DNA from 3 places in the Yersinia sp. SCPM-O-B-9106 (C-191) genome. Region 1 is predicted to be linked to each of the others. Evidence: predicted binding sites of a transcription regulator. Region 1 holds the regulator's gene; each other region holds the start of a gene.

Region 1 (10,713 bases):
ACTGTTTTATAAAGATTACGCCTCGCTTATCCGTAATAATAAAAGCATCGTTAAGATGCTCACACCGAGTAATTTTGTCAGCGGTAGTGTCCAGTTCGCCAAACATAAGTATTTCGCCAGTAATATGGCGCTAGTGACAATAGGCGAAGATGCCCATAAAGGCCCTTTAATTAGCGGGCAACAAAAGAAAACCTTGGTCATTTTAGTGGTGGGTGAAACTGCCAGAGCAGAGAGTTTTTCCTTGGGCGGCTATGGCCGAGAAACTAATCCACGCTTGCAAAAACAAGGTGTTATCTATTTCAAAAACGCATCGTCATGCGGGACTGAAACTGCGGTTTCGGTACCCTGCATGTTCTCCAATATGTCACGTAAAAATTATGATGCCACACTGGCCAGCCACCAGCAGGGCTTGATGGATATTCTGGCTCGCGCCGGGTTAAATTTGTTGTGGCGCGAAAATGACGGCGGCTGTAAAGGTGCTTGCGACCGCATTCCCCATCAAGACGTCACCCAGTTACAACTCACTACCGATTGTGAGAATGGTGTCTGTTTGGATAACGCATTGCTCTACAAGTTAGATAATTATATCAATGGAATACAAGGCGATAGCGTGATTGTACTGCACCAAATGGGCAGTCATGGCCCAGCCTATTACCGCCGCTCAACACCCGAGATCCGTCAGTTTTCGCCAACCTGTGATAGCAACCAAATTCAGGATTGTACCTCCCAGGAGTTGGTGAATACCTACGACAATTCCATTCTTTATACTGATGCGATGCTAGACAGCACCGTTAAATTGCTGCAACAACATCATGATAAATTTAACACCGCGCTGGTCTATCTCTCTGACCACGGCGAGTCATTGGGTGAGAATGGCCTGTATTTACACGGAACGCCCTATATGTTCGCCCCCAGCCAGCAAACACACATACCTTTATTGATGTGGTTATCTCCTGAATATACAAAAAACTATGGCATTAATCGCCAGTGTTTATCAGATAGCGCCCAACACGATGAAGTTTCACAAGACAATCTCTTCCACACCCTCCTGGGGATGATGAATATTCAAACTACTGAGTATCAGCCTGGAATGGATTTACTACAGAAATGCCGGAGTTAAGATTAATCGGTAAAATGCCCCAATAAATAGCCAAACTTAGTGCCAGTTTCTCCTCTGCTGGCATTTTTTTCTTGACCTAGACCAATCGGTCTATTAATCTTTTAAGCATGAACAAAATACAGCACGCACATGTAGACACCCGTGAACATCTGTTAGCAACCGGTGAGAGCCTCAGCCTACGCCTCGGCTTTAATGGTATGGGTCTCAGTCAGTTGCTCACCACTGCGGGTATCCCGAAAGGGTCGTTTTATCACTATTTCCGCTCGAAGGAAGTATTTGGTGAGGCGATGCTACAGCGCTATTTTGATCGCTATGATGCTGCAATGGAAAACCTATTGACGGGTTCACAAGGTGATAAACGTCACCATTTGCTGCACTATTTCGCTCAATCTATTGCTAACTATTGTGGCAGTGAATGTCACAATGCTTGTCTGGCGGTTAAACTATCAGCCGAAGTGAGTGATTTATCCGAACCTATGCGCCACGCGCTAGATATTGGCACCGCTCGCGTCATTGGTCGATTGCAAGATGCTATCGAAGCCGGTGTTGAAGAAGGCTCTTTGCGTATCATGCTGTCCCCTGCTGCGACCGCAGAAACGCTCTATGCCTTATGGCTCGGCGCGTCACTGCGAGCCAAGGTGAAACGCTCCGTTACGCCGCTGACCTGTGCGCTAGAAAGTATCGAACTGATTTTACAACCAGCCCAATAATCCAATGATCCTGAGTTTACTATTTTTTATTTTCAGGATTTACCCAGTCACTAGTCGACTGGTCTATTAATATAGGACGCACCATGAAGACTGCTAAACTGTTCTCCCCTTTGAAAGTTGGCGCGCTCACTTTGCCGAACCGTGTATTTATGGCCCCGCTGACGCGCTTGCGCAGTATTGAGCCAGGTGATATTCCAACACCATTGATGGCTGAGTATTATCGCCAACGCGCCAGTGCGGGTTTGATTATCACTGAAGCAACACAGATTTCTTTCCAGGCGAAAGGTTATGCCGGGGCTCCGGGGTTACACACGCAAGAACAGTTAAACGCATGGAAAAAAATCACTCAAGCCGTTCATGATGACGGCGGACATATTGCCGTACAGTTATGGCATGTCGGTCGTATTTCGCACAGCAGTTTACAGCCGGGCCAACAAGCCCCTGTTGCGCCCTCAGCAATTGCTGCAGACACTCGCACGACGATCCGTGATGAATCCGGGGCTTGGGTTCGTGTTCCCTGCTCTACCCCGCGCGCGTTGGAAACGGAAGAGATTCCAGGCATCATTAATGATTTCCGCCAGGCGACAGCCAATGCTCGTGAAGCTGGGTTTGACTATATCGAATTGCATGCGGCACACGGCTATTTATTGCATCAATTTATGTCTCCGGCATCAAACCAGCGTACCGACCAATACGGTGGTAGCATTGAAAACCGTACTCGCCTGACGTTGGAAGTGGTTGATGCCACTGCGGCTGAATGGGGTGCTGAACATATTGGTATCCGTATTTCACCGCTGGGGCCGTTCAATGGTCTGGATAATGGTGAAGATCAGGAAGAAGCGGCGCTGTATCTGGTTGAAGAATTAAACAAACGCAATATCGCGTTTCTGCACATTTCTGAGCCAGATTGGGCGGGTGGCAAGCCTTATTCGGATGCATTCCGCGATGCTGTGCGCGCCCGCTTCAAAGGTGTGATTGTCGGTGCCGGTGCTTATACTGCAGAAAAAGCTGAAAACCTGATTGAGAAAGGATTTATTGATGCCGTCGCTTTTGGCCGTAGCTATATTTCCAACCCGGATCTGGTTGAGCGGTTGCAACAAAATGCGCCACTGAATGAACCTGACGGCGAAACTTTCTACGGCGGCGGTGCTAAGGGCTATACCGACTACCCGACCTTGTAATCTATCAATCTATTGGTTTCATAACGGTCAGGCTATGCCTGGCCGTTCTTATTTGCACCACATAAACTGACCGTCATAGGGTAGTGAGTGCAATGATATTACTATATGATTATAAATTAGCTTTGATTTGCAATAAATTTTCAATTTTAAATTATTGATAATAAAGAGGTATTATGAAGCGCTTACTCCATACCATGATCCGCGTTGGTGACTTACAACGTTCCATCGATTTCTACACCAAGGTATTAGGAATGCGTTTGCTGCGTACTAGCGAAAATACCGAGTATAAATACTCACTGGCATTCGTCGGCTATAGCGATGAGAGTGAAGGCTCAGTCATTGAGCTGACTTATAACTGGGGTGTAGATAGCTACGAAATGGGGACTGCATTTGGTCACCTGGCACTGGGTGTGGATGATGTTGCCGCCACCTGCGACCAAATTCGTCATGCTGGGGGCAAAGTGACCCGCGAAGCTGGCCCGGTAAAAGGCGGTAATACAATTATTGCTTTTGTCGAAGATCCCGACGGTTACAAAATCGAGTTAATCGAGAATAAGAGTGCTGGACACGGCCTCGGAAACTGATTAACCAGAGGGCACCAACAAGGTGCCTTTTTTCTCATCGCGATATCCCCCTGCATCCCACGCCAAAATTTGACATAATGCGTGCTGAATTCGTTGAAGATAAGAAACTGATGGCAGATAAAAGTGACCTTAACGCCCTGAGTGGCCGTTTTCGTGGGTATTACCCCGTAGTAATTGATGTGGAAACCGCCGGTTTTAATGCTCAAACCGACGCATTACTCGAAATTGCCGCCGTCACCTTGCAAATGAACAAGGATGGCTGGCTGTTGCCTGATGAAACGCTCCATTTTCATGTAGAGCCGTTCGAGGGTGCCAATTTGCAACCGGAAGCGCTGGCATTTAATGGGATAGACCCCACCAATCCATTACGGGGTGCGGTCAGTGAACATGATGCTTTACACGCCATTTTCAAAGCCGTTCGTAAGGGATTGAAAGATAAAGGCTGCAACCGCGCCATTATCGTCGCGCATAATGCCCACTTTGATCACAGCTTTGTGATGGCGGCGGCTGAACGCGCTAGCTTGAAGCGCAACCCGTTCCACCCCTTTGCCACCTTCGATACCGCAGCGCTCAGTGGGTTGGTTCTGGGGCAAACCGTATTGGCAAAAGCTTGCCTGACGGCAGGTATTCCGTTTGATAGCAGCCAGGCACACTCTGCTTTGTACGATACAATGCAAACGGCAAAATTATTCTGTGAGTTAGTCAATCGTTGGAAGAAACTCGGTGGCTGGCCGGTACCTGCGGGCGAATCCGAGCAATAGGGTTCCAGCAAAAAATAGACATTGACCCATTAAAAAAGGTGGCCAGCAAGCCACCTTTTGTTTTTTATACTGACCTGCCAGCATATTACTCTGCTGCGGGTTTTTCTTCTTCAGTACGGTATTTATCTGCCGTTTCTTTCAGCAGTTGTTGCAGTTCGCCACGCTGATACATTTCCATCAGGATGTCACAACCGCCGACCAATTCGCCGTCAACCCAAAGTTGTGGGAAGGTTGGCCAGTTAGCATATTTTGGCAACTCAGCACGGATGTCAGGATTTTGCAAAATATCAACATAAGCAAAACGTTCGCCACACGCGGATAGCGCCTGTACCGCCTGAGCCGAGAAACCGCAGTTTGGCAGCTTAGGCGAGCCTTTCATGTAAAGCAGGATTGGGTTTTCTGCTATCTGGCGCTGAATTTTATCAATCGTCGTCATTTCTTGCTTCCTCAAGCCATTTCGTGGCTACAATACTTAGAACCTAACCATTAGGGCTATTTTATTATTGCGTCCTGTCTATTGTAGCGACTGTCACTACTGGAATAAAACGCCATCTTTTGCAGGGGCTTTACTCTGTCAGCAAATGGTTATATTGTCAGCTACAAATATGTGCATTCAGAATAACATTTTTGATCCCATGACTTCATTATTATCTTCATCGTGGGATACCAGAAGTACCGGGCAGCTAACCCGTTGACATATGGTTGATTTAAGGCCATTTACCGGGTGAAAAAGCGACGATTGCGACGCCATTAATGTTTTCTCACAATATCGATTCAAATCCTGTCGCTCTCTGCTTTTTTATATCCTGAGTTTCAGCAATACTGTGACTCTTCGTATTCATTTCAGGGCCAAGGTTGGTAGCGTTATTATGCGTTTAATTCTTACGCTGTTTGTGCTGCTGTTTACCCAGCTATTTCTAAACCTTGCGCATGCTTCGCCGCAGGCTCACGTCTCGGCTGAGCAAAAGAAAGGCCAAATCAGTCAGGCCAACTCTGATGACCGTAAAAAACGTAAAGCCGATAAAACAACTAAAAAAGCCAAAGTGACCAGCAATAAAACCGCCAGTAAAAATGTCACAAATAAAACAATCGCCAATAACGATAAAAAGAAAACAGCGGCTACTGCCAGCAAAGCCATTAAGAAGAAAACACCGGAAGTCACTAAAACTACAGGAAAAAAATCAAGCAGCAGTAAAACAATTCCGAGTAAAACAATCGCAACTAAAAAACCACAGATTAAAACCGCAGCCAATAAAAAAGCGGCGGTGAGTAAAACAGAGAAAGTCGCTTATGGCCGCCACCGAAATAAAGCCCAAGGTAAAGCGGATGCCGAATTAGCGGCAAATAATAAGATAAAGCTCAGCCCTGCACATAAAAAACGCTACCAGCACGCCAAACAGACTGCGATGAGTAAACTGATGAAGCAAGTCGGTAAACCTTATCGCTGGGGCGGTACCTCCCCTAATACAGGTTTTGATTGCAGCGGGCTTATTTATTACGCCTATAAAGATGTCATCAGAATAAAAATGCCGCGTACAGCGAATGAAATGTATCATTTACGCGATGCTGCGCCGGTTAAGCGCGCTGAATTAGAAAGTGGGGATTTAGTCTTCTTTAATATAGCTAATCGTGGTGTTGCTGATCATGTCGGTGTTTATTTAGGCAACGGCAAATTTATTCAGTCGCCGCGTACGGGTGAAGACATTCGTATTAGCATGCTAGATAATGACTACTGGCAAGATCATTATGTTGGCGCTCGCCGCGTCGTAACACCCAAAACTATTCGCTAATCAGAATCTATTCGCTAATAAAAACCATTCACTAATATCGAACCCGGTAACGCTATCGGGTGCCAATAACCCAATCATCACTCCCCTTAATCGAATAACATCAGTGCATGGTTTTTACGCAATACCCCATCAAACGATATGGTTATCTCTGTCATTTCTGTTGAAAGTTGTTAAGATTAATACCCACAACAAAAATACAACAATTACGATTTTAACCGCCCCTCACCCTATCTTAGCGACTGCGAAAGATCGGATTTGAGGAGCAAACACCCTGAGCAACCCCGAAAGGAGAGAGCGATGTCTTTTGAATTACCGGCATTACCTTATGCACAAAATGCACTGGAACCGCACATTTCTGCAGAAACGCTGGAGTACCATTACGGCAAGCACCACAACACTTATGTGGTCAACCTCAATAATCTGATTAAGGATACTGAGTTTGCGGGTAAATCCTTGGAAGAGATTATTAAAACCTCCAGTGGCGGTGTCTTTAATAATGCAGCCCAAGTCTGGAACCACACCTTTTACTGGCACTGTTTATCACCAAATGGTGGCGGCGAACCTACTGGCAAAGTTGCCGATGCCATTAATCAATCCTTTGGTTCTTTCGCTGAATTTAAAGCACAATTTACTGATGCGGCAGTGAAAAACTTTGGCGCAGGCTGGACGTGGCTGGTCAAAAAAGCGGATGGCACACTGGCGATTGTCAGTACCTCAAATGCGGCAACACCGCTGACGACTGCGGATAAACCACTGCTGACGGTGGATGTATGGGAGCACGCTTACTATATTGATTATCGTAATGCGCGACCAAAATATCTGGAGAACTTCTGGGCTTTAGTGAATTGGTCTTTCGTTGAGAAAAATTTAGCCTGATACCGCGCAAACAGAAAGATACACACGTGGTTATTATCAGTAGAAATAATTAAGGGCGGGTTAACCGCCCTACTAATGGCTTCATACCGGCAAGCGGTTTAATTAATTCATTACCGCCACGAAGCTAAAAACAATAATCATTGCCAGCGCACCAACAGTCGTAATCAGCGACATTTTCAGATTGGTATCCATAAAAACTCCTCAGCCGGTTAATCTTTATACTCGTCATACTTCAAGTATAGTAAGGTAAAGGCACACAATTAGTGCGTTAAATCATTTTCCCACAGTTAAGAAAAAAAATCTTGTGCTCATTACGCACTTTATAACATTGATTAACGCTTTCACTTTTCCTCCAGATCAGCCAAAATTCGCAGTTCATAACTGTATGCCGACTCATAACGTCCAATAAAACCTCTCAGACAGCCTGCTGATTCAACTTACCAGCCTACTATCGTGTTTCTGTCTGAGCGGTGTTCGAGTCATACGGGCAAACGATTAACATAATACTTACCTGCTGTAACAGGTGAGCTTAGGAGTCATTCTTTTTATGGCAACGATTAAAGATGTGGCCAAACACGCGGGTGTGTCCACCACCACCGTTTCGCACGTTATCAATAAAACTCGTTTCGTCGCCGAAAATACCAAAGCCGCTGTGTGGGCGGCCATTAAAGAGCTGCATTATTCGCCCAGTGCTGTGGCCCGCAGCTTGAAAGTTAATCACACTAAATCAATTGGTTTGTTGGCAACATCCAGTGAAGCACCCTATTTTGCTGAGGTGATCGAAGCGGTTGAAAATAGTTGTTATAGCAAAGGTTACACCCTGATTTTATGTAACTCTCATAATAATCTTGATAAACAAAAAGCCTATCTATCCATGCTGGCGCAAAAGCGTGTCGATGGATTATTGGTGATGTGTTCTGAATACCCTGAACAATTGCTGGGGATGTTAGAAGATTATCGCAATATTCCAATGGTGGTGATGGACTGGGGTACCGCCCGTGGCGATTTTACTGACTCGATTATTGATAATGCATTCGAAGGTGGCTATTTAGCTGGCCGTTATCTTATTGAGCGCGGTCATCGTGATATCGGTGCTATTCCCGGTCAGTTATCACGGAATACCGGTGGTGGTCGCCATCAGGGCTTCCTGAAAGCACTGGAAGAGGCCAATATCCCGCTACGTGACGAATGGGTGGTTCAGGGGGATTTTGAGCCAGAATCCGGTTATAAAGCTATGCACCAAATTCTGACGCAAAAACACCGCCCGACCGCCGTATTCTGTGGCGGCGATATTATGGCGATGGGGGCAATATGCGCGGCGGATGAATTGGGCCTGCGGGTGCCACAAGATATTTCGGTGATCGGCTATGATAATGTGCGCAATGCGCGGTATTTCTCACCGGCGCTAACCACTATTCATCAGCCAAAAGAGAGATTAGGTGAAACCGCTTTTGCCATGTTGCTCGACAGAATTGTCAGTAAACGCGAAGACCCACAAACGATTGAAGTACACCCTAAGCTGGTCGAGCGCCGCTCTGTTGCTGATGGCCCCTACCGCGATTACCGCCGTTAATCTTCACCTGCCGGTAGCCCTCATGTTACCGGCAGCTAACGCTGTGCGTTCAGTCCTCAATCACGGCATTATCATCTTTTAGCCATTCATTATTAAGTGTGACACTGTCACCTAAATACGCCAGCATCCATGCTAAAGCTGGCGAATGATTATTCTGCTCCCACGTCAAACAACACGGGCTATCAGGAAGTGGCTCGGCCAAGGTTAATACCACCAGTTTCCCTTGTTCAATCAAGGGCGACACCATATGCGCGGGCACCATTCCGACACATAATCCTGCACACAGGCAATCTATTCCCGTCGCCCAATCGGGTGCCACTAAACGCTGTTGGTTATCCAAGGTCCAGGTGTCTCGTTTCGGCAGATTTCGCGCGGTATCCTCCAAACAGAGTGAGGGATAAGGCCGCAATTGGTCATCAATAAGGGAACCGGTTAAGTGGGCTAAGGGGTGATTGACGCTCACCACACAATGCCAAGTCAAAAAGCCCATGTCGCGGAAGATAAACCGCCCGCCAACCGGAATGGCGCGAGTCGCCCCAATGGCCATTTCAGCTTGGCCATCCGCCAGTGCATCCCAGACACCATTAAATACCTCATAGCGTACCCGCAGTTCGATATCAGGAAAATGGCGATAAAAATCCAATACTAAGCGGCGACTCCGCTGAGGTTTGACGATTTTATCGATCACGATATTGAGTTGCCCACGCCACCCATTCGCCACTTGCTGGCACTGTCGCCGCGTGCCATTCATTTTTTTGATAACATCTCGGGCTTCTTTGATAAAAACCCTGCCCGCTTCCGTCAATTCTACATCCCGGTGACGCCGTACAAATAACGGCACGGCCAGCCATTCCTCCAACTGGCGCACGGTATAACTTACCGCTGACGGGACGCGGTGCAATTCTTGAGCAGCAGCGCTGAAACTCCCGGTGCGGGCAACTGCATCGACCACATCCAATGAATATTCTGACCACATGATTCTGCACTTCCCTTAGACTGAATATTTACTATCAATTTTTTTGATAGCATGGCGCAAATATTACCGTTTCACAACAGAATAGCTCGCCGCTAGAATGCCCCCCGCAATGGAATTTCCATGATAAGAGTTTTGCCTGCAAAATTATAATGAGACACAAAAAATGAAAACGACTTCTAGTTTCATGTTCTACCTGGCCGGTTTGAGCATGTTGGGGTACCTGGCCACCGACATGTATTTGCCTGCCTTTGGCGCTATGCAACAAGAGCTGCGCACCTCTGCCGGCTCCATCAGTGCCAGCCTCAGTATCTTTCTCGCTGGTTTCGCTATCGCTCAACTTATCTGGGGGCCTGTTTCCGATAAGTTAGGCCGTAAACCTGTGCTATTAGTCGGGTTGGGTTTATTTGCCATCGGCTGTTTGGGGATTTTATGGGTTGAAACAGCGGCACAGTTATTGGTTCTGCGTTTTATTCAGGCGGTGGGAGTCTGTTCTGCAGCCGTGAGCTGGCAAGCATTGGTGGTAGATAGATACCACAGTAGCAAAGTCAATCGGGTGTTTGCGACCATAATGCCTTTAGTGGCGTTATCCCCTGCGCTAGCCCCTTTATTAGGTGCGTGGCTATTAAACCACTTCAGTTGGCGGTCAATTTTTGTCGTTTTATTGGCGATTACATTGCTACTGCTGATCCCGACCGCACTGCTTAAGGAACGGAAAAAAGGGGCCTCGGATGACGGGCTTAAAAGCAAAAGTGCCATTAGTTTCTGGCAATTGCTGAAATCTCCGGTATTTAGCGGCAACGTAATGATGTTTGCTGCATGCAGCGCCGGTTTTTTCGCCTGGTTAACCGGCTCGCCTTTTATTTTAGGTGATATGGGATATAGCCCGAATGCCATTGGTTTGAGTTATGTTCCACAAACATTAGCCTTTCTGCTAGGGGGTTTTGCTTGTCGCAGTGCATTGAGTCGAATTAAAGGCAACACTCTACTGCCGTGGCTGTTGGCCGGTTATGCCTTCAGTATGATTGCGCTCTATCTGATCGCCACATTGACGACACCAACACTGGTGACCTTACTTATTCCGTTTTGCATAATGGCGCTGGTGAATGGTGCCTGCTACCCTATTATCGTAGCGAATGCATTAA
Region 2 (10,713 bases), 2.0 Mb from region 1:
CAAAGAAATGATCCAAAAAATCTTGGCGGAAATTGAAGGGCGTCTGACGGAAGCTGGGATACCTTGCCGCGTCAGTGGTCGAGAAAAGCATCTCTACTCAATCTATTGCAAGATGAACCTGAAGGAGCAGCGTTTTCACTCCATCATGGATATCTATGCTTTTCGGGTTATCGTTAAAGAAGTCGATACTTGCTATCGCGTGCTGGGGCAAGCTCATAGCCTGTATAAACCCCGCCCTGGCCGAGTAAAAGACTATATTGCTATTCCTAAGGCTAACGGCTATCAATCGTTGCATACCTCATTAATCGGCCCTCATGGAGTTCCGGTAGAGGTACAAATCCGTACTGAAGATATGGATCAGATGGCCGAAATGGGGGTTGCAGCACACTGGGCTTATAAAGAGCAAGGTGAGTCCGGCACCACCGCACAGATCCGCGCTCAGCGCTGGATGCAAAGCTTGCTGGAATTACAGCAAAGCGCGGGCAGCTCATTTGAATTTATTGAAAGCGTAAAATCTGATTTGTTCCCTGATGAGATTTACGTTTTCACCCCGGAAGGGCGCATTGTTGAATTGCCTGCCGGTGCAACACCTGTCGATTTTGCTTATGCCGTGCATACTGATATTGGCCATGCTTGTGTTGGCGCGCGCGTTGATCGTCAGCCCTATCCACTTTCTCAGTCACTCAGCAGTGGCCAAACTGTTGAGATAATTACCGCTCCGGGTGCGCGACCAAATGCCGCTTGGCTGAATTTTGTTGTCAGCTCGAAAGCTCGCGCCAAAATTCGTCAATTGCTGAAAAACCTTAAACGTGATGAATCGGTAAGCCTTGGTCGCCGATTACTGAATCATGCTTTAGGAAATGGCCGAAAACTGTCTGATATTTCTGAAGAAAATATCAAACATGAATTGGATCGTATGAAGTTAGCAACGCTGGATGATTTGCTGGCGGAGATTGGGCTGGGTAATGCAATGAGTGTGGTGGTGGCGAAAAACCTCTTGGGTGACCCGTCCACGCTGGCAACTTCTGGTACCCGTAACCTGGCAATTAAAGGTGCCGATGGCGTCCTGATTACCTTTGCCAAGTGCTGCCGCCCAATTCCGGGTGACCCAATTATCGCCCATATCAGCCCCGGCAAAGGTTTGGTTATCCATCATGAGTCCTGCCGTAATATCCGTGGCTACCAAAAAGAGCCAGAGAAGTTTATGGCGGTTGAATGGGACCAAGAGACTGAACAAGAATTTATTGCTGAAATTAAAGTCGATATGTTCAACCAGCAAGGTGCCTTGGCAAATCTGACTGCGGCAATTAATGCGGCCGAATCAAATATTCAAAGCCTGAATACTGAAGAGAAAGATGGCCGGGTATACAGCGCCTTTATTCGCCTGACTACTCGTGACCGAGTCCATCTGGCTAACATTATGCGTAAGATTCGTATCATGCCAGATGTGGTCAAAGTCAGCCGTAACCGTAATTAACGCCTATGAATCCTCAACGCTATGCGCGGATTTGTGAAATGCTTGCTACCAGGCAGCCGGATTTGACGGTTTGTCTGGAGCAAGTACATAAACCTCATAATGTCTCCGCGATTATTCGCACTGCTGATGCCGTCGGCATTCATCAGATTCACGCGATTTGGCCTACCCCTGAAATGTACACGCGGCTCTCTTCGGCTGCCGGTAGCAACAGCTGGGTTCAGGTAAAAACACACTCTGATATTACCGATGCTATAACTCATTTAAAATCGCAAGGTATGCAAATACTTGCGACGCATCTATCTGATAAAGCAGTTGATTTTCGTGAAATTGATTATACTCGTCCAACCTGTATTTTAATGGGGCAGGAAAAAACGGGGATATCTAAAGAAGCTTTGGCAATGGCTGATAAAGACATCATTATTCCGATGATCGGAATGGTGCAATCCCTGAATGTATCAGTCGCTTCAGCACTCATTTTATATGAAGCCCAGCGGCAGCGGCAAAATGCCGGCATGTATCACCGAACACAAAGTGTTTTGTCAGAAGATGAGCAACAGCGGCTATTATTTGAAGGTGGCTACCCGGTGCTGGCGCAAGTGGCTAAACGCAAAGGGCTTCCCCGGCCTCATATTGATGAGCAAGGCCAGGTTATCGCTGATGTGCAATGGTGGTCAGCCATGCAATCCACGGAGTCTTAAATGAAAGGCCGCCTACTGGATGCCGTACCCCTCAGTACACTTTCCGGTGTTGGCGCGAGTCAGGCCGGAAAACTGGCTAAGATGGGTCTGGAAACCATTCAAGACCTGCTGCTTCACCTTCCGCTACGTTACGAAGATCGCACACGACTATACCGAATTGGCGATCTGTTGCCCGGCCTTTCCGTCACTGTTGAAGGTGAAGTTCTCCGCTCTGATATCAGTTTTGGCCGCCGCCGCATGATGACCTGCCAAATCAGCGACGGTAGCGGTGTGCTCACCCTGCGCTTTTTCAATTTTAATGCCGCAATGAAAAACAGCTTATCGCCGGGTAAGCATGTAATTGCCTATGGTGAGGCTAAACGGGGAAATACTGGCCCTGAAATCATTCACCCAGAATATCGGGTGCATGGCGAAAATATCGGTGTTGAATTACAAGAATCATTGACCCCCGTTTACCCCACAACGGAAGGTATTCGTCAGGCAACTTTGCGTAAACTTATTGATCAAGCTCTGGCGATGCTGGATTCCAGCGTCATTGCTGAATTGTTGCCGATTGAATTAAGCCGCTCGCTGATCAGCCTGCCAGAAGCGATTCATACTTTGCATCGTCCACCAGCAGACATTCAACTAGCCGAGTTAGAACAAGGCAAGCATCCTGCTCAGCGGCGGCTGATAATGGAAGAACTGCTGGCCCATAACCTCAGCATGCTGGCGGTCAGGGCGGGAGCACAAAGTTATCGGGCGCTATCCTTATTGCCCGAAGAACAACTTAAACAACGTTTTCTTGCGGCACTGCCTTTCACGCCAACCCAAGCCCAACAGCGGGTTGTGGCGGAAATCGAGCAAGATATGACACATAATTTCCCGATGATGCGGCTGATTCAAGGGGACGTTGGCTCGGGAAAAACACTGGTTGCCGCACTGGCCGCACTGCGTGCTATTGCCCATGGTAAGCAGGTCGCGTTGATGGCTCCCACTGAGTTATTGGCTGAACAGCATGCCAATACTTTCCGCCAATGGCTGGAACCGTTAGGTTTACAAGTAGGCTGGCTGGCTGGGAAACAAAAAGGCAAAGCACGGCTGGCACAACAAGAAGCTGTCGCCAGTGGTCAGGTCGCCATGGTCGTGGGTACTCACGCCATGTTTCAGGAGCAAGTGCAGTTTTCTGGATTAGCACTAGTTATTATTGATGAGCAGCATCGTTTTGGTGTTCACCAGCGGCTCGCGTTATGGGAAAAGGGTGAGGAGCAAGGCTTCCATCCACACCAGTTGATTATGACAGCAACCCCCATTCCCCGAACGCTGGCTATGACGGCCTATGCTGATCTCGATACCTCGGTCATTGACGAACTGCCCCCTGGCAGAACCCCAGTCACGACAGTGGCGATTCCAGATACTCGCCGCAGTGATGTGATTCAACGGGTTAAAAATGCCTGTTTGGAAGAGGGCCGACAAGCTTATTGGGTCTGCACCTTGATTGAAGAATCTGAGCTGCTGGAAGCCCAAGCCGCTGAAGTTACCTGCGAGGAGCTGAAAATTGCCTTGCCGGAGATTAAAGTCGGTTTGGTACATGGCCGGATGAAAGGGCCAGAAAAACAAGCAGTTATGCTGGCTTTCAAACAAGGTGAATTACAATTACTGGTTGCTACCACCGTGATTGAAGTTGGGGTTGATGTACCGAATGCCAGTTTGATGATTATCGATAATCCGGAGCGGTTAGGGTTAGCGCAATTGCACCAGTTACGTGGCCGCGTGGGCCGTGGGGCCGTCGCTTCACACTGTGTTCTGCTGTATAAAACACCGCTGAGTAAAACGGCTCAGATGCGTTTGCAAGTGCTGCGCGACAGTAATGACGGTTTTGTTATCGCCCAGCGGGATTTAGAGATTCGCGGCCCCGGCGAATTATTAGGGACGCGCCAAACCGGCAGTGCCGAGTTTAAAGTGGCTGATTTACTGCGCGATCAGGCCATGATTCCAGAAGTGCAAAGAGTGGCTCGTCACCTACATCAACAATATCCCGAACATGCACAGGCATTAATAGAACGCTGGCTACCAGAGCGAACGCGTTATACCAATGCTTGATGATTAAGGGGCGGTTTTGTCCGCCCCTTAAGACTATTCTTACAACAGAATTATCCCACTACCGCCGGGAAGATTGGCAGCAACAGATAAAGCTTAATCACGATCACATTGACGATATCAATAAAGAACGCACCGACCATCGGCACCACCAAGAAAGCTAAATGTGATGGACCGAAACGGTCAGTAATGGCCTGCATATTCGCAATGGCCGTCGGTGTCGCACCTAAACCAAAACCACAATGGCCCGCCGCTAACACGGCCGCATCATAGTTTTTACCCATCAACCGATAAGTAACAAAGATAGCGTACAGCGCCATCGCCAATGCTTGTACCGACAAGATAACCAACATCGGCAATGCCAGTGAAGCCAGTTCCCACAGTTTCAGGCTCATCAAGGCCATTGCCAGGAACAGTGACAAACTGACATTCCCCAACACCGAAACCGCGCGATCAAAGACTTTATAGAAGCCGATTACCGCGAGTGTGTTACTGAGAATAACTCCGATGAATAACACGCAGACGAAGGTCGGTAATTCAAACATCGTGCCCTGTAACGCACTAGAAATCACTTGGCCAGCCATCAGGCAAATCGCAATCATGGCGATGGTTTCGACCAAGACCAATGAAGTTATCATGCGGCCCGCCGAAGGCTTTTCAAAAGCGGAGGGTACTTCGCTGTCCTCTGGGGTGCCATCTGGTGTGGAAGAGTGTTTGACCAGATAGCGAGCCACTGGGCCACCAATCAACCCGCCCAAAACAAGGCCAAATGTTGCACAAGCCATGGCCACTTCAGTTGCATTTTCAAAGCCATAGCGTTCAACAAACACTTTGCTCCATGCTGCGCCGGTACCGTGCCCACCGGATAATGTAATTGAGCCAGCCAATAAGCCCATGAGCGGATCTAAACCCATCAGCTTCGCGAGAGCGATGCCAATTGCGTTCTGCATCAGTAGCAAACCAACGACCACAAAGACAAACACACTCAAGGCCTTGCCACCGGCGCGTAAACTCGCCAAGTTAGCATTCAGGCCAATTGTTGCAAAGAATGCCAGCATCAAGGGGTCTTTCAGCGACATATCAAAACTGATTTCCCAACCGAGGGTCTTTTGCATCAGCAGCATCATGAAAGCCACCAGCAGGCCACCGGCAACAGGTTCTGGAATAGTGTACTTTTTTAGAAAAGGGACTGTTTGTACGAGTTTTCGGCCTAACAATAAAACCAGACAGGCCGCGACTAGCGTGCCGTAGGTATCGAGATGAAACATCTTGGTACTCCATGCGATTAAAATATCGAATAAAAATATGACGTTAGACAGTTCCTTAATAAACGCCAAAGCAGTAAGAAGAGGATTAGAAAAAAAAATCCTCTCGATTACAAGTTTAGTAAAAGAAAAACATGAACTAGCGGCAAACAAGAATATTTAAGAAAACACAGCGCAACCGATTGCTTTTGTGAGGCAGATCATTAAAATGCCCTCTTTGCCGATCCGGGAATGCCACTCCATGTCTACGCAATCCGCCGAACTTGATGCACCGCAGCAAACAACAACTCGCCCCAGCGAACTCATTTATCGTTTAGAAGACCGCCCGCCACTCACCCAAACTTTGTTTGCCGCATGCCAACATTTATTGGCTATGTTTGTCGCGGTGATAACCCCCGGCCTGCTAATTTGTCAGGCGCTAGGGCTGCCAGCGGAAGATACCCAGCGCATTATCAGCATGTCACTGTTTGCCTCCGGCCTGGCGTCGCTGCTGCAAATTAAAACTTGGGGGCCGGTGGGCTCTGGCCTGTTATCCATTCAGGGCACCAGTTTTAACTTTGTTTCTCCGCTGATTATGGGCGGTTTGGCGCTGAAAAATGGTGGGGCTGATATCCCGACCATGATGGCGGCCTTGTTCGGTACCTTGATGGTTGCGTCCTGTACCGAAATTATACTTTCCCGTTTCTTGCATCTGGCGCGCCGCATTATCACCCCTCTGGTATCCGGTATTGTGGTGATGATTATCGGCCTGTCATTGATTCAAGTTGGGCTGACATCTATTGGTGGCGGTTATGGTGCGATGAGCGACCATACTTTTGGCTCACCTAAAAATCTCTTATTAGCCGGCTCCGTGCTGTTAGTCATTATTTTACTGAACCGCCAGCGCAATCCGTATCTACGAGTGGCCTCTTTGGTTATCGCCATGGCAGTGGGTTATCTGTTGGCGTGGGCGCTAGGTATGTTGCCTGAAAGCCGCCCAGTGGTAGACACCGCCCTGATTACCATCCCAACGCCGCTGTACTATGGTTTGTCTTTTGACTGGAACCTGCTGGTACCGCTGATGCTTATCTTCATGGTGACCTCACTTGAGACCATCGGGGATATCACCGCAACCTCAGATGTATCAGAGCAACCGGTTCGCGGCCCGCTGTACATGAAGCGCCTCAAGGGCGGTGTATTAGCAAATGGTTTGAACTCCATGCTTTCCGCCGTGTTTAACACTTTCCCGAACTCCTGCTTTGGCCAAAACAATGGAGTTATCCAGTTGACCGGGGTTGCCAGCCGCTATGTCGGTTTTGTGGTTGCACTGATGCTGATTGTTCTGGGCCTATTCCCTGCGGTGGCTGGGTTTGTGCAGCATATTCCAGAACCCGTGCTGGGCGGCGCAACTCTCGTCATGTTCGGCACGATTGCCGCTTCCGGTGTGCGGATCGTCTCTCGCGAAACCCTTAACCGCCGTGCGATTATGATTATGGCGTTGTCATTGGCGGTCGGTATGGGTGTGGCACAGCAACCACTGATTCTGCAATTTGCACCTGACTGGATCAAAACTCTGCTTTCTTCCGGAATTGCCGCTGGCGGTATTACTGCCATCGTACTTAACTTACTCTTCCCAGAAGAAAAATAATCTTTACGCTAATACGTCACTGAAATGGCCGGTCGGAAAAGACACCGGCCATTTTTTTATGCCCCGATAACTGATTGTCTATTGAGCTAATGAACAATTTGCGGCATAAACAGAGTTCCGTATACAGACTGGCGTGGAAATACCGGATGAAATTTCTCGGGAAAGTGCTGCTAACGTTATTACTGCTATTAGTACTGTCTATAGTGCTGTGCTATGTACTGCTTCAAACTAGCTGGGCTGCTGGTTGGTTAAGCCGTTGGGTCAGTGATAACAGTGAATATCGCCTCTCTCTGGGGAAAATAGACCACTCATGGTCACAACCTGGGCAAATCAGCTTTACTGATGTCACGCTAGGGCGGGCCAAGCAACCTCCATTTCTTATTGCTCAGCAGGCCGTATTTGGTCTGGGCTGGCAACAACTGACCGAGCCTCGCCATTTTCTCAGCCTTAATTTGCAAAATGGTAGTTTAACCCTCAATAACAGCACATCACCGCTACCTTTGCAGGCTGATACTTTGCGGCTGACCAATATGGCGCTGAATACCACTATTGAGCCGCAAAATGCGGCTGGTCAGTGGAAAGTGGTTGGGCAACAAGTCAATGGCGGGCTGATCCCTTGGCAGCCACTACCCGGTAATAGTTTGGGCGAAAATGCCCAATTTCAGTTCAGCGCGGGTTCTTTGACCATCAATGGCATTACTGCTGAAAAACTGTATCTGCAAGGTTCAATACAGAAAAACACTCTTACTTTGAATAATTTCGGGGCTGATATCGCGCAAGGGGAACTGACGGGTAATGCCAGCCAATCCGCTGACGGAAGTTGGCTAGTCGATCGCTTGCGCTTGAGTAATATTCGCCTGCAAACCTCGGCAGCATTAGAAGATATCTGGAAGACCTTTTTACAACTTCCGCCTATTACGCTAAAGCGCCTTGATTTAATTGATGCGCGGGTTGAAGGAAAAAACTGGGCGTTTAATGATTTAGATCTCACTCTTAAAAATATCACGTTTAAGCAAGGTGACTGGCAAAGTGATGATGGGGAATTATCCCTTAATGCCGGTGACATTATTAAAGGTAATATTCATCTGATTGACCCTATCGCGACATTAGCACTATCGCCAGCAGGAGTAGCCATTAATCAGTTCTCCACTCGTTGGCAAGATGGTCTATTAAGAACTCAGGGGAGCTGGGCGCGGGATACCCACCGCCTACAACTCGATGAGCTGACACTGGTGGCTCTGGTTTATACCCTCCCCACTGACTGGAAGCAGCAATGGCAGCAAACACTGCCAAACTGGTTGTCTGAGGTGTATATCAGCAAGTTAAGTGCTAACCGTAACTTGTTGATTGATATTAGCCCAGACTTCCCATTCCAAATTACATCACTGGATGCAGCGGGGGGTAATTTACTGCTCGCCAAAAATCATCAGTGGGGAGTGTGGTCTGGCTCATTAATGTTGAATGCCGGGAATGCGACTTTTAATAAAAACGATGTCCGCCGCCCATCATTAGCTCTAAGCGCTAATGAACAACAAATTACAGTGAGTGATTTAAGTGCTTTCACCACAGAGGGATTGCTGGAAGCCAGCGCCACGATTGACCAAACACCCGCCAGAACCTTCTCACTCGCGCTGACTGGCCGCTCTGTCGACCTTAACATTTTACAAAATTGGGGCTGGCCAACATTATCGCGACAAGGACTACCGCTGCAAGGGCTGGGTAATTTGAAATTGCAGATAAAAGGTAACTTGGCAGCAGATAAGCCATTGAAACCAACCCTTAATGGCTCTCTGCAAGCCACTGATAGCCACGGGCAGCAAGTTAATCAGACAATGCAGCACGGCGAGGTGCATGGCATAGCAGGGCAATAAGGGCGGTTAATACTGCCTTACCAGATTGCCATTGAGTAACAACCGCCGATTACGTTAAATACCTCATGTAATCGGCGCAGCAGCTTATCCCTGCATAAGCGGGAAAGAACCTGAATATTCAAAGAAGCTTTGCGGGACATAATTATTGATCTTATTTTCATAGCAATAATCCACTATCTGCCGCCGACTGGAAACACCAGCCTTATCATATATTTTCTGAGTAATATTACTGACAGTTCTGGATGATAAATGGAGCTTTTTCGCAATATCTTTACTGGAGAATGAGTGTAAAATATAAAATAAAACCTCCCATTCCTTTTTGGTAAATAATTCTGATGGCGGAGTGAATACAAGAGATGTGGGTACTTTTATCTTATTTAAATGCGTTAATATGACATCCTGCACCGGCCTGGCATGGCAAATAACCCCTTGTGAAATGCCGTTTTCATCGATTAAAGGATATTTATCACAAAAATAAGCTGTGAAATAAGAAAGTCCATTAAGTAGATGTATTTCAACCGATGTAACACGATCCTGTATTAACTCCACCTGCCTATCTTGCCTCTGAAATTCGACTTCAAACTCTGAGACTGGAGTAGGAAGTTCACCATCAAACCGCCCTTCCACATTATATTTTTTAGGCAAATCTAAAAATTCATTGAATTTAGGATTTGCATAAATATATCTTGATTGATTATCTTTTACCTCCCATGGTTCTGAACTGTGTTCCCAAAATCTTATTAGTACATCCAGTGAATTCTTTAAGTTTTCATCCATTATAACCTCCAGTTATATTTTAACTTTCCTTATGTTAATGGGAAAGAACCTGAGTATTCAAAGAAGCTTTGCGGGACATAATTATTGATCTTATTTTCATAACAATAATCTATGACCTGATTTTTACTGGTAACTCCAGCTTTGCTATAGATGCTTTGGATTATATTGCAGACTGACCTAGGTGATAAATGGAGTTTTTTAGCAATCTCTTTACTTGAAAAAGCATGCAAAACATAAAACAACACTTCCCATTCTCTTTTGGTGAACAACTCTGATGGTGGTGTAAATAACAGTGACGTGGGTACTTTTATTTTATTTAAATGGGTTAATATTATATCTTCTACCGGCCTACCATGACAAATAACCCCTTGAGACACGCCATTACTATCTATTAATGGATATTTATCAACGAAATAAGGAGTGAAATATGAAAGCCCATCCCACGCATGTATTTCAACCGCTGTTATACGATCCTGTGACAATTCCACCTGACGATCATGTTTTTGAAATTCAACCTCAAACTCTGATATTGGTGCAGGAATATCTCCATCCGTTCGTCCTTCCAGAGTAAACCCACCAGGTAAGGTTAATAACTTACGCAACCTATTATTTCCATAAATATATCGTGATTGACTATCTTTTACTGCCCAAGGTTCTGAGCTTCGCTCCCAAAATGGGATTAACATTTTAACTGAATCTAATAACGATTTATCCATCGTCTTACCCTCCTAGATTTTTCTTATTCTTCGAGTAATGCTACATCCGCGATAATCGATAAATCGACTAGGCCATATTTCTTGCGGAGTAATACCAATAGCGTTTGCAATAATCATCTCACCCTTTGGCCATGGGCGTGTCAGTGCGTTAGCCAGTGTTCCGGGGGAAAGCCCGCTCTCTCGTGATAATGCTGAGAGAGAGC
Region 3 (10,713 bases), 660 kb from region 1:
AATGCTACACAGAAAAGAGAATGTGACTAATGAGATAGTGGCGCAGAATAATGCCGCTATCTCACCTTGATAATTTATTGCGCCGTTCTTCGGCGTAATGGTGTGCGCAGACGTTGAGCTAATATCACCCCTGCGAGAGTAATACCGCCGCCAATCAGGTGGTAACTGTGCAATTGCTCATGCAAGAAAGTCACGGCGATAATGGCAGTAAACACCGGTGTCAGGTTCATAAATATTGACGCGGTGTTTGCGCCCAGCCGCATGACGCCGTGGATCCATAAATAAGGCGCAATGATAGAGGCCGGGATACCCGCAAATAATACCAACGGGATATTTTGTGCGGTTAATTGAACATCCGGTGCTAGCAGGAAGTTGGGTATTAACAGCACCACGCCAAAAACAATTTGCATATAAAGTGATTGCCAGTTGGGCAACTGCATCGCCCAGCGTTTGGTTAATACCCCGTAGAGAGCATAGGAGGCCGATGCGGCAAACATCATCAGTTCACCTTTACCAATGCCCTGTTGCAGCAATTGCGCCGGGTTACCTGCGCTGACTAACCACACCAATCCCCCTAATGACAATACGCTACCCAGTGCAATCCCGACGGTAGGCGCGACTCGCAGCACCACAATACTAATAAGGACGGTAAGTAAGGGGATCAGCGAGCTAAGAATCCCCATAAATAGGGCACTGACACTATGGGCGGCGTAATAAGCCAGGCTTTGGTATAGCACCATACCCAGCAGCCCCAAAATCATCAGTTTCCACCAATAGACGCGGATGGCCTGCCAGTTGCGGATAACACCCAGCAACAAAAATGGTGTGAGAGTCAGCAATGCCAGTACCCAGCGATAGAAGGAAATGGCGGCTGGATCGATAGCGGTGGCGGACATCTTGCTGACCACGGCATTGATTGACCAGATAATCACCGCGAAGAGGGGAAATAGCACATTCATACTTATAATTCTCATCTAACTCATATTAAGTGTAGTGTATCCTTGTCTGATTTATTATATATACTGATAATCAGACAATCGTTGCTGTGATTAGGACAATTTACCCGCCATACTTCAAGCCGCAGGGGATAAATAACAATGACAAAAGCCAATTTCCCAGTGGTGGCGGCTATCGCGCCGCAGAATCTGTCTTTTCGCTGTGAAATATACAATGCTGATACTGAATTCCTGCCACATACCCATACTTACGGGCAATTGATATGTGTTAAGTCGGGTGTGCTGGCAATGAGTATCGGCGGCCAGCGTTTTCTGGCCCCGCCTGAATTCAGTGTTTGGGTTCCCGCCGGGGTCGAGCATTCCAGCTATAACCGCAAGCCGATGCATTTTCGTGCTATTGATATCGCGCTGGAACTCTGTGATGGACTACCCACGTCAGCTTGCCTTATCAATGTCAGCCCGATTTTTAATGCTATCGTGGAAAATTGCTTCTCGCGGGGTTTGTTAATGCCGGAAAGTGAACCCGATATGCGCTTAGGATCGGTGCTGATTGACCAGCTCAAAGTCTCGCCGGTGCAGTGTACCTATTTGCCAACCTCACAAGATAAGTTGCTGTCGCCCATTCTAACAGCACTGGAGCGCTGCCCATCTGACAATACCTCGCTAGCACTCTGGGCTAAACGGGTCTATACCACTGAACGGACTTTGTCGCGCCGTTGCCAGCAGGAATTGGGCATGGCGTTTAGCGAGTGGCGGCAACGATTACGCTTTTTACATGCCATTTCGCTACTGGAACAAGGGCGAACAGTGCAAAGTGTGGCACTGGATGTTGGCTATAGCTCATCCTCTGCGTTTATTGCCATGTTCCAACAAATATCAGGGACCACACCGGAGCGTTTCCGCAGAGACAATAGTGGCCTATAATGTCCCCCCTTCCTGTTTTTAGGGCAGTAAGCTGCCGGAGAACAAAGTGAAAATTCTGGTTGATGAGAATATGCCGTATGCCGATGCGCTCTTCCAGCGATTAGGTGATGTACAGGCGGTGCCGGGGCGGCCAATTCCCCTTGATGCACTCGCTGGTGCAGATGCGCTGATGGTGCGCTCGGTCACCAAAGTAAATGAGGCGCTATTGCAAGGCACGTCCATTCGCTTTGTCGGCACGGCGACCGCCGGTACTGACCATGTTGATGAAAACTGGCTACAGCAACAGGGCATTGGCTTCTCCGCCGCGCCTGGTTGTAATGCTATCGCCGTGGTTGAATATGTTTTTTCTGCGCTGATGATGATGGCTGAACGCGATGGCTTCCAGTTGCGTGATAAAACTGTCGGTATCATTGGTGTCGGTAATGTGGGATCGCGACTGAATGCTCGCCTGCAAGCTCTTGGCGTAAAAACGCTGCTGTGTGATCCTCCACGCGCGGATCGAGGCGATAAAGAGGCGTTCTGGCCACTGGAAAAACTGGTGCGCGAAGCTGACGTTCTCACTTTCCATACGCCGCTGAATAAAACTGGCCCTTATCAAAGCTTGCACATGGCGGATGATGAGCTGTTGGCGGCGTTACCGGACGGCCGCATTCTGATTAATGCTTGCCGTGGCGCGGTGGTCGATAATGCCGCATTGCTCCGTGCGCTGGAGAAAGGTAAAAAGCTCAGTGTGGTGTTGGATGTGTGGGAGCCGGAGCCAGAGTTATCTTTGCCGCTATTGGCCCGCGTTGATATTGGCACCCCGCATATTGCCGGATACACCTTAGAAGGCAAAGCGCGCGGTACCACCCAAGTGTTTGAAGCATTTAGCCAATATCTGGGTCAGCCGCAATCTGTCGAACTTGCCAGCTTGCTGCCGCCACCAGAGTTCAGCCAGTTACGATTAAATGGTGAGCTGGACGAAGGCAAATTAAAACGATTGATGCACTTGGTGTATGATGTGCGCCGCGATGATGCGCCGCTGCGCCGTGTCGCTGGTCTGCCGGGCGAGTTTGACCGCTTGCGCAAGCATTATCAGGAGCGGCGCGAATGGTCATCACTTTGCGTGCAGTGCGATGACGCTGCCAGTGCCGAGTTGCTACAGAAGTTAGGGTTTAGCACCAATACCCTTCGTCCTTGAAGCCACAGGGGTGTTAGCTACGCTCAAGAACCCGAATCACTTACTTATGTAAGCTCATCGGGATTCGTTCGTTTGCTGCCTACCTGCAACTCCAATGACTTTGGGGATGTCGAATTAATTCATCAGTAAATGACCATTCTGTTATTTGCATAACTCTTTGTAATTTAATGAACGTTAGTGGAGAAAACCAACATGTCTGACGGCTGGAATATTGCTCTGTTAGGAGCAACGGGCGCAGTAGGTGAAGCTTTGCTGGAGCTGTTAAGTGAGCGCCAGTTCCCGGTTGGTGAATTGTATCCGCTGGCCAGCGAGCGCAGTGCCGGTGCGACAGTGCGCTTTAATGGTAAAAGTGTACTAGTGGAAAATGTTGCAGAATTTGACTGGTCGCAGGCGCAGTTGGCTTTCTTTGTCGCTGGCCGTGAAGCTTCTGCACAATATGCGGAAGAAGCGGGGAATGCTGGCTGTCTGGTCATCGACAGCAGCGGCTTATTCGCAATGGAGCCGGATGTGCCGTTGGTGGTGCCGAGTGTGAATCCTCAAGTTTTGGCCGATTATCGTAATCGCAATATTGTGGCGGTCGCCGATAGTCTGACCAGCCAACTGTTGACCGCGATTAAACCGCTGACTGAACAGGCCGGTTTATCCCGCCTGCATGTTACCGCGCTGCTTTCGGCTTCTGCCCATGGCAAAGCTGCAGTGGATGACCTTGCAGGGCAAAGTGCTAAATTACTCAATGGTATCCCCGCCGAGCCGGGCATTTTCGCCAAGCAATTGGCATTTAACGTTTTACCGCTACTGGCGGATGAAGAGGGCAGTGTGCGCGAAGAGCGCCGCTTGGTGGATCAGGTGCGTAAAGTCTTACAAGATGACGGCTTGCCTATCTCCGTGACTTGCATCCAGTCGCCGGTATTTTATGGCCAGGCACAGGTGGTTCATCTGGAAGCGTTACGTCCGATCTCCTCAGATGAAGCTCGCAGTGAACTGGAAAGTTGCGAAGATATTCAATTATCTGAAGAAGATGATTATCCGACTCAAGTCAGTGACGCTTCTGGCAGTGATGTCTTAAGTATTGGTTGTATCCGCAATGACTATGGTATTCCCGAAGTGTTGCAGTTCTGGTCGGTGGCCGACAACATTCGTTTTGGTGGTGCATTGATGGCGATTGAAACGGCGGAGCGCCTGTTGCAGGAGCAACTATACTGATGTCCGAACTTGAGTTGACCCAGCCAGAAAGTGCCGAGGCTAAAGCTGCGGGCATTAAAATTGCGCTGGGTATTGAATACAACGGTAGCCGCTATTTTGGTTGGCAACGCCAGCAAGAAGTGACCAGCGTCCAAGCTTGCCTGGAGGCCGCGCTCTCGAAAGTCGCCAATGAGCCTATTGGCGTACTTTGCGCTGGGCGAACGGATGCTGGTGTGCACGCGACCGGGCAGGTGGTCCATTTTGTTACCACGGCTGAGCGCAAAGAAGCCGCCTGGACGATGGGCGTCAACAGTCATTTACCCCCCGATATTGCAGTTCGTTGGGTAAAAACGGTTGATGATGATTTTCACGCCCGCTTCAGTGCTACGGCTCGTCGCTACCGTTACATTATTTTTAATCATCGCTACCGCCCTGCGGTATTGGCGCAAGGGGTAACCCATTGTTATCTGCCGCTCGATGCCGAAAAAATGCAACAGGCTGCGCAAAGTTTGCTCGGCGAGCACGATTTTACCTCGTTCCGTGCCGTACAATGCCAGTCCCGTAGCCCGTGGCGAAATGTAAAACATGTCAAAGTTACCCGACATGGTGCGTATATCGTGGTAGATATCAAAGCCAACGCCTTTGTTCATCATATGGTGCGTAACATTGTCGGCAGCTTGATAGAGGTGGGTTGCGGCAATCAAGATGTCACTTGGATAGCAGAGTTGCTCGCACTGAAAGACCGAGCACGTGCAGCGGCAACCGCCAAAGCGGAAGGATTATATTTAGTCGCCGTCGACTATCCTGAACACTTTGCATTACCGAAAGCGCCGATGGGGCCACTTTTTTTAGCTGATGACTGAATCGTAGCCTTATTTTATGTCACTTTATTTTAGATAATAAGGCGAGTTTGACTGTCTGGTGAGCGGGGGTTAAGGAATCCCTAAGGAAGTTCAGCTAAACTCGCTCAATCAAAGATTAAGCTCGTTTACCTCTCGAGAATATTTATGGAATTTATACGTTTCGTTATTGATTTTATTTTGCATATTGATGTTCATCTAGCGGAGCTGGTGGCGCAGTATGGAATCTGGGTTTATGCCATTTTATTCCTGATTTTATTCTGTGAAACTGGCCTGGTAGTGACGCCATTTTTACCGGGTGATTCTCTGTTATTTGTGGCCGGAGCTTTGGCTTCCTTGCCCTCCAATGATATCAATGTCCATGTTATGGTTGCTTTGATGGTCACGGCTGCCATTCTGGGCGATGCCGTCAACTACGCCATTGGCCGGGTATTCGGTGAAAAACTATTCAGTAACCCGGACTCCAAAATTTTCCGTCGCAGTTATCTGGATAAAACGCATCAGTTTTATGAAAAACATGGTGGCAAAGCGATTATTCTGGCGCGATTTGTCCCGATTATTCGTACTTTTGCGCCGTTTGTCGCGGGTATGGGGAAAATGTCCTATCGTCACTTTGCCGCTTATAACGTGATTGGGGCATTAGTATGGGTGCTGTTATTCACCTATGCTGGCTATTGGTTTGGTAACATGCCGTTTGTTCAGGAAAATCTGAAATTACTGATTGTCGCCATTATTGTGGTGTCAATTTTACCCGGCGTATTTGAGGTCTGGCGCCATCGGCGTGCGAGTTCTCGTCAGAAAAATCAGTAAAAACGTTACCTGAGCCGTGGGTTCGACCAGTTTTTTATCTACACTGTCGAGCCAATATGGTTTAATGAGTAACATTTATGGTCTGTTCCTGTGGATAATCCGAGTTTAGTGCCAGTTTAGTGCCTTGGTTACAGCTACGTTGTACCGGCCTATAACATGGGTATTTTTATTGGTTTTTTTCAGGAAGATGGTTAAAGCACGCACAGCGGACTGGCAATAGCCAGGTTCAAACAGAAAGGTCATCGATGAGCTGGATTGAACGAATTCTTAACAAAAGCAATATCACACAAACCCGTAAAGCGAGTATTCCTGAAGGGGTGTGGACAAAATGCGACAGTTGCGGTCAGGTACTTTATCGTGCCGAGTTAGAGCGCAATCTGGAAGTGTGTCCTAAGTGTGATCACCACATGCGAATGTCCGCCCGCGCGCGGTTACATATGCTGTTGGATGCTGGCAGTGAAGTCGAATTGGGTAGCGAACTGGAGCCGAAGGATATCCTGAAATTCAGGGATTCCAAAAAGTATAAAGATCGCCTCTCTGCTGCACAAAAAGAGACAGGCGAGAAAGATGCTTTGGTTGCTATGAAAGGAACCTTGCAAGGGATGCCTATTGTGGCGGTTTCATTTGAATTTGCCTTTATGGGCGGTTCAATGGCGTCAGTAGTAGGTGCTCGCTTTGTTCGCGCAGTAGAAAAAGCGCTGGAAGATAATTGTCCACTGGTGTGTTTCTCTTCCAGTGGCGGTGCCCGTATGCAGGAAGCATTGATGTCTCTGATGCAGATGGCAAAAACCAGTGCTGCTCTGGCGAAAATGCAAGAGCGCGGTTTGCCATATATATCAGTGCTGACTGACCCGACCATGGGCGGTGTTTCCGCTAGTCTGGCGATGTTGGGTGATATCAATATTGCTGAACCGAAAGCATTGATCGGTTTTGCTGGCCCTCGGGTTATCGAACAAACTGTTCGTGAAAAACTGCCACCGGGTTTCCAACGCAGTGAATTTTTAATTGAAAAAGGCGCTATCGACATGATAGTTCGCCGTCCGGTTATGCGTCAGACGCTAGCCAGCATCTTGTCGAAATTGACTCATCAGCCGCAGCCAAGCGTGGTTGAAGCCAAGGCTGATGCAGCGGTGACTAATAATCAGGCTGATGCCTGATTAACTGAACGGGCATCACCCTGATAAGGTGGTGCCCGATTATTGTGCATTATCGTTGCTTGAGCTTTATCGCTTTAAAAAAGAAAATATTTACCCAAAATAATTCGAGTTGCAGGATGGCGGCAATTGAGTGACAACTTGGTTGTAAACCATGCTGAATATCGCTTACGCCGGCTCGCAGGGTGAGTCTCATGAGAGGCTCAGAATCTCGATGAATTGACACCAGTCAATGATTCGGGTGAATGAAAGCAGCCAACGCACATGCAGCTTGAAGTAGGATGGCTATAAAGGTCAGTGGTGGGACTCATGGACAACAATCAAATTCCCCAAGCCACGTCGCCTTTGGCCGCGTGGCTTTACTATCTTGAACGTTTGCATTCTCAGCCAATCGAGCTGGGGCTGGAGCGTGTTAAACAGGTTGCTGAGCGTCTGGATTTGCTTAAACCTGCCCCTAAAGTATTTACCGTTGCCGGTACTAATGGCAAAGGCACCACCTGCTGTACCTTGGAATCCATTTTACTGGCAGCGGGCCTGCGGGTCGGGGTATATAGCTCACCCCATCTTCTGCGTTATACCGAGCGCGTTCGTATTCAGGGGCAAGAGCCATCTGAGGCCGAACATAGCCATTCTTTTGCCAAAATTGAAGCCGGGCGCCAAGATATATCATTGACTTACTTCGAGTTCGGTACCTTATCTGCATTGCAACTGTTTAAGCAGGCTAAGCTTGATGTGGTCATTCTCGAAGTGGGCTTAGGTGGGCGTTTGGATGCAACTAATATTGTTGATTCGGATGTTGCCGCCATCACCAGCATTGCAATAGACCATACTGACTGGCTGGGGTTTGATCGTGACAGTATTGGCCGGGAAAAAGCCGGTGTATTCCGTGCGGGTAAACCCGCGGTGGTAGGCGAACCTGATATGCCACAGTCTATTGCAGATGTTGCTGCAAAACTCGGTGCGTACTTGTATCAGCGGGATATCGCTTGGCAATTCAGTCAGCAAGAAAAAAGCTGGAAATGGCACTGCGATGGTCACCAATGGAGCGAGTTACCGTTGCCGAATGTGCCGCTAGCCAATGCTGCGACTGCGCTGGCAGTATTGCATTATTCCGGATTGTCATTGAGCGAAGAGGTGATTCGCCAGGGGTTGCAGGCCGCCAGTTTACCTGGGCGTTTTCAGATAGTCAGTGAGCAGCCACTGTTGATTTTGGACGTGGCTCATAATCCGCACGCAGCACGTTATTTGACTGATAAACTGGCTAAATTGCCCAAACAGGGCAAAGTGCGCGCGGTAGTCGGGATGTTATCGGATAAAGATATTGGTGGTACGTTGGCATGCTTATCTGAGCAAGTTGATGAATGGTACTGCGCGCCGCTGGAAGGGCCGCGTGGAGCCAGTGCGGAGCAATTAGCCGAGTATTTGGCACAATCACGCCAGTTTAGTGATGTCGAAACTGCCTGGCGACAAGCTATGCAGGATGCAGAACCACAGGATGTGGTCATTGTCTGTGGCTCTTTCCATACAGTTGCTCACGTCATGGCAGCGTTGAATTTGTAACAGCTTGAATTGATAAAGCATTGAGGGGCGAGTGAGTGGCAAGTAAGTTCCAGAACCGTTTAGTTGGGACCATAATTTTGGTGGCTTTGGGCGTGATTGTGCTGCCGGGGTTGCTGGATGGTAAAAAGAAGCATTATGAGGATGAGTTTGCTGCCATTCCATTAGTGCCAAAACCCGGTGATAGCCAGGAGATTGATGCGGTTCCGCCGATCAATCAGCCTCTACCTATTGCGCCGCCGGAAGGCGCAGCGCAAGCTGTGGAAGTCCCTAAAGATGATTCCGCCTCTCAGGCCGCTAATGATGCCGGTAATTTGCCGTCTGAACCGACTATCGTGGCACCGCCACCGCTACAAAGTAAGCCGGTTGAAGTGAAACCGGTCGAGAAAAAACCGGCTGAGGTTAAACCAGTCGAAAGTAAGCCAGTTCCAGTCGAGAAAAAACCGCAGGAAGTTAAGCCAAAACCTGAGGTTAAACCGGAAACTCAGCCGGAAAGCAAACCGGCCACGGAAGAAAAAGCACCCGTAGGGCAGGCTTATGTTGTCCAACTGGGGGCATTGAAAAATGCGGCCAAAGTGAATGAAATTGTTGCGACACTGCGCTTGTCAGGCCATCGGGCATTTACAGTGCCAGCAACGCCGGTTCAGGGCCAGATTACCCGCGTCTTCGTGGGGCCGGATGCGTCAAAGCAAAAGCTACAATCGGCCTTGCCAGAACTTAATTCATTAAGTGGTCTGAATGGGCAGGTTAAGCCTTATGGCACGGGGCGCTAAAGTTTGAAGAAAGGTTAAAACATCAGGGTGTTCAGGGTTTTTAACGCTAAGTTTGTGCGGTGATTGTTGTTTTTAAAATCGCCGCACTTTAATTTGTCGCCGGTCATAATTCCTCTACGCAAACGTTTTCTTTTTCTGTTAGAATTCGCCGCGAACAGGATGCAGCGGCGATTTCGTCATTGGAATAGTCATGGTCTGGATTGATTACGTCATTATAGGGATTATCGGATTTTCTGCTTTAGTCAGCTTAATCCGGGGTTTTGTCCGTGAAGCATTGTCACTTGTTACATGGGGATGTGCGTTTTTTGTTGCCAGTCATTTTTACACTTACCTTGCTGTCTACTTCACTCGTTTTGAGGACGAAGTGGTTCGCAACGGAATTGCTATCGGCATTTTGTTCATCGCGACATTGATCGTCGGGGCTATTGTTAACTATGTGATTAGTTCGCTGGTTGAACGTACGGGATTATCAGGAACTGACAGAGTGCTGGGGATCTGTTTTGGGGCGCTGAGAGGCGTTCTGATTGTCTCTGCCATGTTGTTCTTTCTGGACACGTTTACCGGTTTCTCACAGAGTGTTGACTGGAAGCAGTCGCAATTAATCCCGCAGTTCAGTTATATCATCAGGTGGTTTTTTGACTATCTGCAGAGCACGTCGAGTTTCTTACCGAATCAATTACCGATTCGGAGCGGCTTATGAGGAAAAGACAACATGTGCGGTATTGTCGGTATCGCCGGTTTTGCACCGGTAAACCAGTCGATTTATGATGCGCTGACGGTGCTTCAGCACCGAGGCCAGGATGCTGCGGGCATCGTTACCATTGATGCCCATAATGGGTTCCGGCTGCGTAAAGCGAACGGCTTGGTGAAGGATGTATTTGAAACCCGGCATATGCTGCGCTTACAGGGGAACATGGGGATTGGTCATGTTCGTTACCCAACGGCAGGCAGTTCCAGTGCTTCCGAGGCTCAGCCTTTCTATGTTAACTCACCGTTTGGCATCACTTTGGCTCATAACGGTAATCTGACTAACGCTCACCAGTTGAGAAAAAAATTATTCGAAGTTTCTCGCCGTCATGTGAATACCACTTCTGACTCAGAAATTCTGCTGAATATTTTTGCCAGTGAATTGGACCGTTTCCAGCACTATCCGTTGGAGTCTGACAACATTTTTGCCGCTGTTGCTGCTACGCATCAGTTGATTCGTGGTGCCTATGCTTGTGTCGCGATGATTATCGGCCACGGTATGGTTGCTTTCCGTGATCCTAACGGTATTCGTCCACTGGTTATTGGCAGACGGACTCTTGCTGATGGCCG

The links. The regulator PurR, encoded in region 1, represses purine synthesis genes. The targets are predictions, from matches to a motif close to CANGCAAACGTTTGCNTG.
Positions count from the first base shown of each region.
Region 2: a site for PurR is predicted at 5,691-5,708, ahead of gltS (sodium/glutamate symporter). Genes of this name have one in related genera too.
Region 3: a site for PurR is predicted at 9,512-9,529, ahead of cvpA (colicin V production protein). Genes of this name have one in related genera too.

Region 1 covers NZ_CP110791.1:2,310,975-2,321,687, forward strand. Annotated here, with positions in the region: gene eptA (phosphoethanolamine transferase EptA) at 1-1,120, shown strand, start outside; gene OP863_RS10605 (TetR/AcrR family transcriptional regulator) at 1,228-1,830, shown strand; gene OP863_RS10610 (alkene reductase) at 1,914-3,011, shown strand; gene gloA (lactoylglutathione lyase) at 3,185-3,595, shown strand; gene rnt (ribonuclease T) at 3,706-4,356, shown strand; gene OP863_RS10625 (Grx4 family monothiol glutaredoxin) at 4,442-4,792, opposite strand; gene OP863_RS10630 (C40 family peptidase) at 5,226-6,146, shown strand; gene sodB (superoxide dismutase [Fe]) at 6,444-7,022, shown strand; gene OP863_RS10640 (YnhF family membrane protein) at 7,125-7,214, opposite strand; gene purR (HTH-type transcriptional repressor PurR) at 7,570-8,595, shown strand; gene punR (DNA-binding transcriptional activator PunR) at 8,645-9,571, opposite strand; gene punC (purine nucleoside transporter PunC) at 9,735-10,713, shown strand, end outside.
Region 2 covers NZ_CP110791.1:4,321,383-4,332,095, forward strand. Annotated here, with positions in the region: gene spoT (bifunctional GTP diphosphokinase/guanosine-3',5'-bis pyrophosphate 3'-pyrophosphohydrolase) at 1-1,477, shown strand, start outside; gene trmH (tRNA (guanosine(18)-2'-O)-methyltransferase TrmH) at 1,483-2,175, shown strand; gene recG (ATP-dependent DNA helicase RecG) at 2,176-4,257, shown strand; gene gltS (sodium/glutamate symporter) at 4,308-5,522, opposite strand; gene OP863_RS19540 (uracil-xanthine permease family protein) at 5,761-7,146, shown strand; gene OP863_RS19545 (AsmA family protein) at 7,293-9,017, shown strand; gene OP863_RS19550 (helix-turn-helix transcriptional regulator) at 9,102-9,794, opposite strand; gene OP863_RS19555 (helix-turn-helix transcriptional regulator) at 9,824-10,510, opposite strand; gene OP863_RS19560 (helix-turn-helix domain-containing protein) at 10,523-10,713, opposite strand, start outside.
Region 3 covers NZ_CP110791.1:2,968,114-2,978,826, reverse strand. Annotated here, with positions in the region: gene OP863_RS13590 (DMT family transporter) at 1-70, shown strand, start outside; gene OP863_RS13585 (DMT family transporter) at 75-959, opposite strand; gene OP863_RS13580 (AraC family transcriptional regulator) at 1,098-1,880, shown strand; gene pdxB (4-phosphoerythronate dehydrogenase PdxB) at 1,927-3,060, shown strand; gene OP863_RS13570 (aspartate-semialdehyde dehydrogenase) at 3,253-4,263, shown strand; gene truA (tRNA pseudouridine(38-40) synthase TruA) at 4,263-5,105, shown strand; gene OP863_RS13560 (DedA family protein) at 5,250-5,912, shown strand; gene accD (acetyl-CoA carboxylase, carboxyltransferase subunit beta) at 6,158-7,069, shown strand; gene folC (bifunctional tetrahydrofolate synthase/dihydrofolate synthase) at 7,376-8,626, shown strand; gene dedD (cell division protein DedD) at 8,662-9,396, shown strand; gene cvpA (colicin V production protein) at 9,587-10,096, shown strand; gene purF (amidophosphoribosyltransferase) at 10,109-10,713, shown strand, end outside.